3 linked regions of the Catenuloplanes niger genome follow. The protein of the gene in region 3 binds, or shares a complex with, the protein of the main gene of each other region. Links are inferred from orthologs where the notes say so. Each region holds a gene or a part of one and is shown on either strand. Other genes may lie near its edges.

The links.
Region 1: J2S44_RS40145 (region 3) and rplM share a complex: the UniProt entries of both Escherichia coli proteins name them as parts of the 50S ribosomal subunit. The link is inferred for Catenuloplanes niger from one-to-one orthologs.
Region 2: J2S44_RS40145 (region 3) and rplL share a complex: the UniProt entries of both Escherichia coli proteins name them as parts of the 50S ribosomal subunit. The link is inferred for Catenuloplanes niger from one-to-one orthologs.

Annotation. Positions count from the first base shown.
Region 1 is NZ_JAVDYC010000001.1:3,551,071-3,554,172, forward strand. What follows is about bases 1-2,765. They hold rplM (50S ribosomal protein L13), read right to left. Parts: upstream 1,723-2,765; coding sequence 1,279-1,722; downstream 1-1,278. Other genes in these bases: glmM (phosphoglucosamine mutase), read right to left, coding at 1-537; rpsI (30S ribosomal protein S9), read right to left, coding at 723-1,256; J2S44_RS15420 (uroporphyrinogen-III synthase), read left to right, coding at 2,452-2,765. Also shown: more of J2S44_RS15420, read left to right, coding at 2,766-3,102. UniProt on the Escherichia coli protein: This protein is one of the early assembly proteins of the 50S ribosomal subunit, although it is not seen to bind rRNA by itself. It is important during the early stages of 50S assembly.
Region 2 is NZ_JAVDYC010000001.1:3,618,988-3,622,266, forward strand. The notes cover bases 1-2,942. They hold rplL (50S ribosomal protein L7/L12), read right to left. Parts: upstream 1,693-2,942; coding sequence 1,309-1,692; downstream 1-1,308. Other genes in these bases: rpoB (DNA-directed RNA polymerase subunit beta), read right to left, coding at 1-662; rplJ (50S ribosomal protein L10), read right to left, coding at 1,780-2,325; J2S44_RS15755 (mannosyltransferase family protein), read left to right, coding at 2,666-2,942. Outside these bases: more of J2S44_RS15755, read left to right, coding at 2,943-3,279. UniProt on the Escherichia coli protein: The binding site for several of the GTPase factors involved in protein synthesis (IF-2, EF-Tu, EF-G and RF3). Is thus essential for accurate translation.
Region 3 is NZ_JAVDYC010000001.1:9,145,960-9,149,436, forward strand. What follows is about bases 386-3,186. They hold J2S44_RS40145 (type B 50S ribosomal protein L31), read right to left. Parts: upstream 2,013-3,186; coding sequence 1,758-2,012; downstream 386-1,757. Other genes in these bases: J2S44_RS40140 (FecCD family ABC transporter permease), read right to left, coding at 386-1,302; J2S44_RS40150 (GTP-binding protein), read right to left, coding at 2,038-3,186. Also shown: J2S44_RS40135 (ABC transporter ATP-binding protein), read right to left, coding at 1-304; more of J2S44_RS40140, read right to left, coding at 301-385; more of J2S44_RS40150, read right to left, coding at 3,187-3,297.

The DNA of each region.
Region 1 (3,102 bases), 5.6 Mb from region 3 along the record:
CACGACCTTGATGCCCTCGAGCGAGTGCGGCGTGGCCGCGACCAGGTGCTTCACGTAGTGGTCCGCACCGTCCAGCAGGTCGTGCACCCGGCCGATCGCGGCACCGACCGGACGGGTCCAGCCGCCGTTGTTCGCCTCGATCGCCGCCTCGATCTTCGCCTCGATGTCGTCGGGCAGCTTGTGCCCACCGGCCGCGAAGAGCTTGATGCCGTTGTCCGGCATCGGGTTGTGCGAGGCGGAGACCATCACGCCGAAGTCCGCCTTGGTCTCGCCCACCAGGTATGCCACGCCCGGCGTGGGCAGCACGCCCACGCGCAGCACGGTCGCCCCGGCGCTGGCCAGACCCGCGACCACGGCCGCCTCCAGCATCTCACCGCTGGCCCGGGGGTCACGGCCCACGATCGCCAGCGGCGGGTGGCTGTGGTCCGCCTCGGCGAGCACGTGCGCGGCCGCGACCGCCACGGACATCGCCAACTCCGGCGTCAGATCCGCGTTGGCCTTGCCTCGCACGCCGTCGGTGCCAAAGAGCCGCCCCATTGCCGTCCTTCCCTCGCCTGATCTCGGTGGTACGTCGTCGACCGCCGCATCCTCGTCCATGACACGGCGGTGGTGCGACCTTTCAGTCGCGTATTACATGCGGGGAGACTTCGTACAACAGCAAACGGCCAGGCGAACCACCCGCGAGGGCGGTTTGCCTGGCCGTCAGCGTCAGACCGGCAAGGTCAGCGCTTCGAGTACTGCGGCGCCTTGCGAGCCTTCTTGAGACCGTACTTCTTGCTCTCCTTGACCCGGGCGTCCCGGGTGAGGAAGCCGGCCTTCTTCAGCGCCGGACGGTCGTCGCCGTCGTTCGCGATGAGGGCACGGGCGATCGCGAGGCGCAGCGCACCGGCCTGGCCGGTGATGCCGCCGCCGCGCAGGTTCGCGATGACGTCGAAGACCTCGGTCTTCTCCGTGGTCACCAGCGGCTCACGGATGAGCTGCTGGTGCACCTTGCTCGGGAAGTACGCCTCGATGTCGCGGCCGTTGCAGGTCACCTTGCCGGTGCCCGGAACGATGCGGACCCGGACGATGGCTTCCTTGCGGCGGCCCACGGTCTGGATCGGGCGCTCGCCGCGCGGGACGCGAGTCAGCGTCGCGGTCGCCGGAGCGGCCTCGACCTCGGACTCGGTCGCCTCGGCGACGGCCACGGTGGTGTCGGTGTCGAAGTCGGTCGCCGGCGCGTCAGCGGCAGGCGTCTGCTCGTCGATGTCAGTCATGCTTCTTCTCTCGCCTGCGCTACTACTGCGCGATCTGCGTGATCTCGAACGGGACCGGCTTCTGCGCCTCGTGCGGGTGCTCAGCGCCGGCGTAGACCTTCAGCTTCTTGATCAGCTGACGGCCGAGCTTGTTGTGGGGCAGCATGCCCTTGACCGCGAGCTCGATCGCGCGCTCGGGGCGCTTGGTCAGCAGCTCGTCGTAGCCGATCTGCTTGAGACCACCCGGGTAACCGGAGTGGCGGTACGCCACCTTGGTCTGCCGCTTGTTGCCGGTCAGAGCCACCTTGCCCGCGTTGATGATCACGACAAAGTCACCCGTGTCGACGTGCGGCGCGAAAGTGGGCTTGTGCTTACCGCGGAGCAGAGTCGCGGTGTGGGTGGCCAGTCGGCCCAGCACGACGTCAGACGCGTCGATGACGTGCCACTGACGCTCGATTTCACCCGGCTTCGGGCTGTACGTACGCACAGGTCTACCTTGTCTCGTCGTCGGTCTGAAGTCGCGCGCTTGGCGTCGATCCAGCACGCACGCGAAACACCAGATTACCCCGACCTTCTTTTCCACGTCGCAGCGGGACGGAGAAGCTCTGCGCCCGTCCGACATCGGCGCGAACACAAGGCCGGATCGGTGCAAGCACAGGGGCTGGTGACGGTGACGTGACCGGCATATCGCTAGCCATCGCACAACAGCAGGCAACGATACCCGCTCTCCCTACCCAGGGTCAAAACGGCAGCTCGGGGCCCCTGACCAACGGGCATCGGGGAGCGTGAGCGGCTCTTAACAGGCTCAAAACAATCAAGACGTCCGAGCGAAACCGCCCCCCGGCACTCTTCCGACATGGCGGGTGCAATCGCGTACAGGCGGCATGACGGGGTGTCATCACCCCGGGTTCGCCGCGCGCGCACCGGCCGCCCCCAGCCACCGCCAGGCTTGAGGACGGACCTGGCGGTGACGCCGAGCCGGTTCCCCGGTTCGACACCCGGCGAGCGCGGTTCTCTGCCGAACCGCCCCGCCGGCACAGAGGAGCCGCGGTGCGGACCGGCCGGAGGCACGGTCGATAAGCGCAGGCGTGACGTGGGAGCGGGTCGACGCCGAGGACGGCGTGTTCGTCGCGTGCCCGTCGGTGGACCGGCCGGACCCGCCGCGGCTCCTCGCCCACTGCTTACTCAGGGAGTGCGCCCGTGACCCCCTCCACAGATGTCTGACGAGCTGAGCGGCTTCACGATCGGGGTCACCGCCGACCGGCGCAGGGACGAACTGGCTTCCCTGCTGGAGCGGCGCGGCGCCCGTATCGTGCTCGCGCCCGCACTCCGGATCGTGCCGATCGCCGACGACACCGAGCTTCGCGCCGCCACCCGCGCCTGCCTGGACACCCCACCGGACATCGTGATGGCGAACACGGGCATCGGCATGCGCGGCTGGCTGGAGGCGGCCGAGGGCTGGGGGCTCGGCGAGCCGCTCCGGGCCGTGCTGGCCGGCGCCTACATGGTGGCCCGCGGCCCCAAGGCCCGCGGTGCGATCCGCGCCGCCGGCCTGCAGGACCAGTGGTCGCCCGACTCGGAGAGCTGCGAGGAGGTGGTCGAGCACCTCAAGGAGTACGGCGTCGCCGGCAAGACCATCGCGATGCAGCTGCACGGCGACCGGCAGCCCGAGTGCTCCGACGCCCTGGAGGCGGCCGGCGCCCGGGTGATCGAGGTCCCGGTCTACCGCTGGGGCCCGCCGACCGATCCGGCGCCGCTGCACCGCCTCGTCGACCTGATCGCCGGCCGCCTCGTCGACGCGGTCACGTTCACCTCCGCGCCGGCCGTCAGCGCGCTGCTGCGCGCCGCCGGGCCGTCCGCCGACTCG
Region 2 (3,279 bases), 5.5 Mb from region 3 along the record:
ATCGCCTTGAGCAGGACCGTGACGGCCTGCCGGCGCTTGCGGTCGATGCGGACACCGACGGTGTCGCGCTTGTCGATGTCGAACTCCAGCCAGGCACCCCGGCTCGGGATGACCTTGACGCTGGAGAGATCGCGGTCGGACGTCTTGTCCGGCTGCTTGTCGAAGTAGACGCCGGGCGAGCGGACCAGCTGGCTGACCACGACGCGCTCGGTGCCGTTGATGATGAACGTGCCCTTGGGGGTCATCATCGGGAAGTCACCCATGAACACCGTCTGGCTCTTGATCTCGCCAGTGGTGTTGTTGGTGAACTCCGCGGTCACGAACAGCGGGGCACAGTAGGTCAGGTCCTTCTCCTTGCACTCCTCGATCGAGGCCTTGACCTCGTCGAAGCGCGGTGCGGAGAAGGAGAGGGACATGGTGCCGGAGAAGTCCTCGATGGGACTGATCTCGTCGAGAATCTCCGCAAGGCCCGAACGTGCGTTCGGGTCGTCAGCCGATCGGTTCTGCCAAGCTTCGTTGCCGACAAGCCAGTCAAAGGACTCGTTCTGGATTGCCAGGAGGTTCGGAACCTCAAGATGCTCAGTGATCCTGCCGAAGGAAATTCGGCGGGGAGCGAATGCGCTCGACGTACGACTGGTCTTCGCAGGGCGGGAAGCTGCCAAGATGCGTCCTTCCGAGGACCGGTGCTGCAAAACGGCCGTTATGCGCGCACCCCAACTGACCCCGCATGGGCGGAATGACCGGTCTGAGCATTCCAGGGCAGGGCTGTAGTGAGAAGGCAGCGCAAACTAGCAGTGTAGCCGCACGGCTAACCGCTGTCCAGCCCCCCACCACAGGTCGCCGCGGAACAGGCCGGGCGCACCTGATCGGTGCTCGCCGGGCCGCTCGGAACGCGGCGTGACTCTGTCGGTTCGTCCCCGGTGTTACCCGGGGCGGGGCCGTCGCAAGCGCGGAAGGTCTTGCTGCCGTTTAGCGTGCCTGCCCCCACAGCCCACGTCAAGACTTGCGAGGCGGGTCGGAGCCCGGTGATCGACGACAAGCGCTCAAAACGGGCCACATAAGCCGTAAATCCGGCAATAACCCTGGGGGATCACACGGTTTAATGATCACCTAATACGGTCCGCAATCGGACGATGCCGAACAGCATCCCCCCGCGGCGGTACGAACGACCTGCGGCCTTCCTCGCCGGCCACCCGGACACCGCCGCGCCGACGGCCGGCACCGGGGTTCGGGAGTGACACACGCCACTCGCGAACGCCGAAGGCGGGTGCCCCGACCGGGACACCCGCCTTCGCGGAAACGCAGGACTTACTTGAGGGTGACCTTGGCGCCTTCGCCCTCGAGCTTCTCCTTGGCCTTGTCGGCCGTCTCCTTGTTGACCTTCTCGAGGATGGCCTTCGGCGCCGACTCGACGACGTCCTTGGCCTCCTTCAGGCCCAGGCCGGTCAGCTCGCGCACGACCTTGATGACCTGGATCTTCTTGCCACCGTCGGCCTCGAGGACGACGTCGAACTCGTCCTTCTCCTCCGGCGCGTCGGCAACGGCGGCCGGGCCGGCCGGGCCGGCGATCGCGACCGGCGCGGCGGCGGTCACGTCGAAGGTCTCCTCGAACTGCTTCACGAACTCGGAGAGCTCGATCAGCGTCATCTCCTTGAACGCGTCGAGCAGCTCGTCGGTGCTGAGCTTCGCCATGTCGGCGGTCCTTCCTCTTGCTTCTGCAACACGCGAGCGTGCTCGCGGGTCAGGTCTTTGGTTGGGGTCTTACCGAGCGCGAGGGCCTCAGGCGGCCTCCGCGCCCTCCTTCTCACGCTTGTCCTGCAGCGCGGCCACCGTACGGGCGGTCTTGGACAGCGGCGCCTGGAAGAGCGCAGCAGCCTTGCTGAGGTTGGCCTTCATGGCGCCGGCCAGCTTGGCCAGCAGCACCTCACGGGACTCGAGGTCGGCGAGCTTGTTGACCTCGGCGGCCGAGATGGCCTTGCCCTCGAAAACGCCGCCCTTGATGACGAGCGCGGGGTTGGCCTTCGAGAACTCACGAAGGCTCTTCGCCGCCTCGACGGGGTCGCCGGAAACGAAGGCGAGCGCGGTAGGACCGGTGAACAGCGTGTCGAGGCCCGAGATGCCCGCGTCCGTCGCAGCCCGCTTCGCGAGCGTGTTCTTCGCGACCGCGTAGGTGGTCTCGCGACCCAGCGAGCGCCGCAGCTTGGTCAGCTGCGCGACCGTCAGGCCCCGGTACTCGGTGAGCACGGTGGCGCCCGAGTTACGGAAGTGCTCCGTCAGCTCGGCGACGGCAGTGGCCTTGTCGGCCCGAACCGGCTTGTCCGCCATGTCCCTCCCTTCTCGTTGCTTGCGGCTGGTCTGCCCCGAACAACGAGAAAGCCCCGGCGCAGGACAGCGCACGGGGCCGGGCGCGGCACGAAACCGCGGCGGATCCAAAATTCCAGCGCTCGCCCTGCGCGGGTCGCCCGTCGGACGGGACCTTCGGCCGCACCGGGAGGCGCGGCGACCAGCGGTCTATGGGTGAAACTTCGACCAAGAGTAGCGGGCCGTCCCGCCATCGCCAAATCCGGGGACGCGAGAGCCGCTTAGGTTAATTCTTGAGAACTTTTCGCCCCTGAGTCGGACATCCGCTTGCCGTACGCCCCGACTGGCTCCATGATCAGCCGCCGTGCCCGCAGAGACACCCACCCAGCGCACGGCCGAGAACGGCGAGAAGGCCGGCACTCCGAAGGCCGGCACTCCCACATCCGACACGGCGACGCCGCCGGCCGCCCGGCCCGCCGCCCCGACGGCGCCCGAGGGCCCCGGGCAGTCCTGGTGGCCCGCCATCCGGATCGGCGGCGCGGTCTGGGCCTCCTCCTACCTGGCCTGGATCACCGTCACGCTCTTCACGCAGTACGGCCGGCCGCACGGCAACCCGATCGGGTTCGTGGACCTGTTGCGCGGTGGCTGGTGGCGCTACGACGCGATGGTCTTCACCCGCCTCGCGGAGAACGGCTACGGCACCCATCCGGTCGACCCGGCGTTCTTCCCGCTCTACCCGATGCTGGTCCGCGGCGCCGACATGCTGCTGCCCGGCGGCGCGAAGTTCACCGCGATCGGTGTCGCCGCGGTCGCGATGTTCGCCATGTACACGCTGCTCTACCGCCTCACGGAGGTCGAGTTCAGCCCGGCCGTGGCGGTGCGGACCTGCTGGGCGATGGCGGCCTGGCCGGTCGCGTTCTTCCTCGGCATCGGATACAACGCCTCGCTGTTCATCGCGCTGATGCTGGGCGCGGTCTA
Region 3 (3,477 bases):
TCTCGCCGACCCGCAGCTCCGCGGTCATCACGTCCTCCTGCGGCACGAAGGCCAGCCGGCGGGCGCGTTCCCGGGCCGGCAACCGGCGCAGGTCGACGAGCCGGTCCGGTCCGTCGGCGATCAGCGCGGTTCCGGCGCTGGGGGTCAGCACGCCGGCCAGCACCCGCAGCAGCGTCGTCTTGCCGGCGCCGTTCACGCCGATGATCCCCAGCCGCGTACCGTCCGGGACCTCGAGGTCGACGTCGCGCAGCACGGTGCGGCCGCCCAGGCGGGCGGCGACGCCGGCCAGGCGCAGCGCGGTCACCGGTCGCCACCGAACCGGTACTGGGAGCGGCCCATCAGGAGCAGGAACAGCGGGGCGCCGAGCACACCGGTCACCACGCCCAGCGGGATCTCCTGCGGCCGCACCGCCACCCGGGCGAGCACGTCCACCCACACCAGGAACACCGCGCCCGTCACCGCCGCGACCGGGAGGACGACGCGGTGCCGGGCGCCGACGACCAGCCGGGCCGCGTGCGGCACGATCAGCCCGACGAATCCGACGCCTCCGCTCACCGCCACCAGCACGCCGACCAGCACGGACAGGCCGACGAACAGCGTCGTGCGCAGGCCGGCCACGCCGACCCCGAGTGCCGCAGCGGTCTCCGGCCCGGCGGCGAGCGCGTCCAGCCAGCGGTGGATCGCCAGCATCCCGGCCGCGAGCACGACGACGAGCAGCGCGGGGATCCACAACTTCTCCCAGGTGGCGCCGCCGACGCTGCCCAGCATCCAGAACATCACCGAGTTCGCCGCACGCGCGTCGTCGCTGAGGAAGACCAGCAGCGACGCGATCGCCGACAACCCGGAGGAGAGCACCACGCCGGACAGCACCAGCCGCAACGGGGTCAGGCCACCCTGCGCCGTGGCGATCAGCCAGATCAGCACCGCGGAACCGACCGCGCCCAGCAGCGCGCCGGCCGAGACGGCGTAGATGCCGAAGCCGGCGAGCGCGCCGGTGGTGATGGCGGCCGTCGCGCCGACCGAGGCGCCGGAGCTGATGCCGAGCAGGTACGGGTCGGCCAGCGAGTTGCGGACCAGGGTCTGCATCCCGGCACCGGCGACGGCCAGGCCCGCGCCCACGACCACCGCCATGAGCGCCCGGGGCAGCCGCAGTTCCCAGACGATGACGTCCCAGCGGCCGGGGGCGGCACCGGTGAGCCGGTCGGTGACGGCCGCGACCACGTCGGCCGGCGGGATGCGTTCGGAGCCGAAACCGAGCGAGCCGATCACGCTGAGCACCGTAGCGACGACCAGCACGATCATGAGCGGCCAGAACGGCAGCCGGCGGGGTGGTCTCAGGTCCACAGCGAGGGGGCCTCTCGGGTCTGGAGACCCTGATCGCGAGAGTCCAATCGACAGCGGTGAGCCGACAGGTCTTCGGACTCGGGGTCAGCCGGCGGCACGGCCTTCCCAGGAAGAAGCTCCCCAGTGGCGTTGTCGTGCCGCCGTCGCCCTTACCGCTGCGCGCCAGTCCCGGATTCGCACCGGAGTTCCCTGGCATCCGTCGGGATGCGGTCGACTCGCGCCGGACACTAGCACACGCGGTCCGCCGGCCGGTTCCGGCGACCGGCGGACCGCGACGCCCGTCACCCGCGACGGCTGTTCAGCCGCGACGGCTGTTCACCCGCGACGGCTGTTCAGCCGCGACGGCTGTTCACCCGCGACGGCTGTTCAGCCGCGACGGCTGTTCAGCCGCGACGCACGTCGCCGGGACTGTGTCACCGGGGTGTCGTCAGCCCGTACTTGGCGCGGAACTTCTCCACCCGGCCCGCGGTGTCGAGCAGGCGCTGGCGGCCGGTCCAGAACGGGTGGCTGGCGGCGGAGATCTCGACGTCGAGCACCGGGTAGGTGTTGCCGTCCTCCCATTCGACGGTGCGGTCGCTGGTGGCGGTCGACCGGGTGAGGAAGGAGAAGCCGGCGCTGCGGTCGCGGTAGACGACGTAGTGGTAGGACGGGTGGATTCCGGACTTCATGCGGTGGTTCCTTTCGTGGGTACGCCTACGTGAGCGAGGCGGGGGTGAGCGCCGGCAGCGGGAAGCAGCCGGCGAACGGGTCGTCCCAGCCGCGCCAGCCGTCCGCGCCCTCGGCCAGTTCCGGGTCGGTGAGCAGGCAGGCGGTCAGGTCGCGGTGCAGGTCGGCGGCGTCGGTGTCGATCCCGACGAAGGCCAGCCGGGTGTGCCGGTCGCCGTAGTACGGGTCCCAGTCCAGGTCGGCGGCGAGCCGGCGCCGGTCGCCGGCGTGCGCCAGGTGGGCCGGGGGCAGCGCGTCGAGCCAGTGGCCGAGCGCGTGGAGCGACACCGCGCAGCCGGCCGACTCCCAGGCCAGCACCGTGTCCGGCTGACTGGCGATCCAGCAGACGCCGCGGGCCCGTACCGTCTCGCGGGTCACGGTTTCCAGCAGCGCGTGCAGGCGCGCGGGATGGAACGGCCGGCGCGCCCGGAACAGCAGCGACACCACGCCGCAGTCCGGCATCGGCTCGTCCACGCCGACCGGGTATCCCTCCAGGCTGCGGATCAGCGGGTCCGGGATGCCGGGCTCATGCCGCGCCGTTGACGTTGACGTTGACGTTGACGGGAACGTGGCCGGGCCGGCGGGTACGTGCAGGTGTGTCGCCCAGGGCACCAGCCGGTGCAGCAGGATCTGCAGCCGGGCCGTCTCGAGCCCGCCGCCGGGCGCCTCCCCGTGCAGGACGACCGTGTCCGCGTACTCGAGCTGATGGCAGACCACCTCGGCGACGGACCGCCGGTCGTCGTCGGCGGCGTGCAGGCCGCGGTCGGTGAGGTCGTCGGTGCCGTCGAGGTCGTCGAGCAGGTGCGCGGCGTCGGCGACGGTGACGTAGGCGCCGATCCGCAGGTGCCGGTGCGCGGCGTGGTGGTGGGCGTAGGCCTCGGCGAACATCCGCGGCTCGATCGCCTCGGGCAGCACCAGGACCAGATCACGACCGTCGTGGGTACGGGCGAGCCGCTCCAGCAGCGGCAACAGTTCCTCCCGCAGGGTGCAGAACACGCAGCCGTGCACCAGCGTGACCGGCTCGTCCTCCAGGACCGCGGTCGCGGTGGTCACCCGGCGGCGCAGGACCCCGTCCCGGATCCCGGACAGGTCGTGGCTGACCAGCAGCGCGCCCGCCGCCCCGGCCGGCACCGCGCGCGCGACCGCGAGCGTGGCGTCCGGCCGGAAGCCGCAGACCACGGTGAGCGTGGCCCGGGCGTGGCGGTGCCGGGTGTCGGCGTGCGCGGTACGGCGCTTCGGGACGGCCATCGTCGGCTCCTTTCACAGAGCCTAGACGATAACGGTTCCCGTTTTCATTTGTACAGCCGCCGCGCGGTCCACCGACGCGCCACCGCCGACGCGGGAACGGCGCGGTGGGGCCGTCACCGTCCGCGACCTGGGCCGGCGTATTCGCGTCGACGATCCGGCCACCGGCCCGGCCGGCACCGG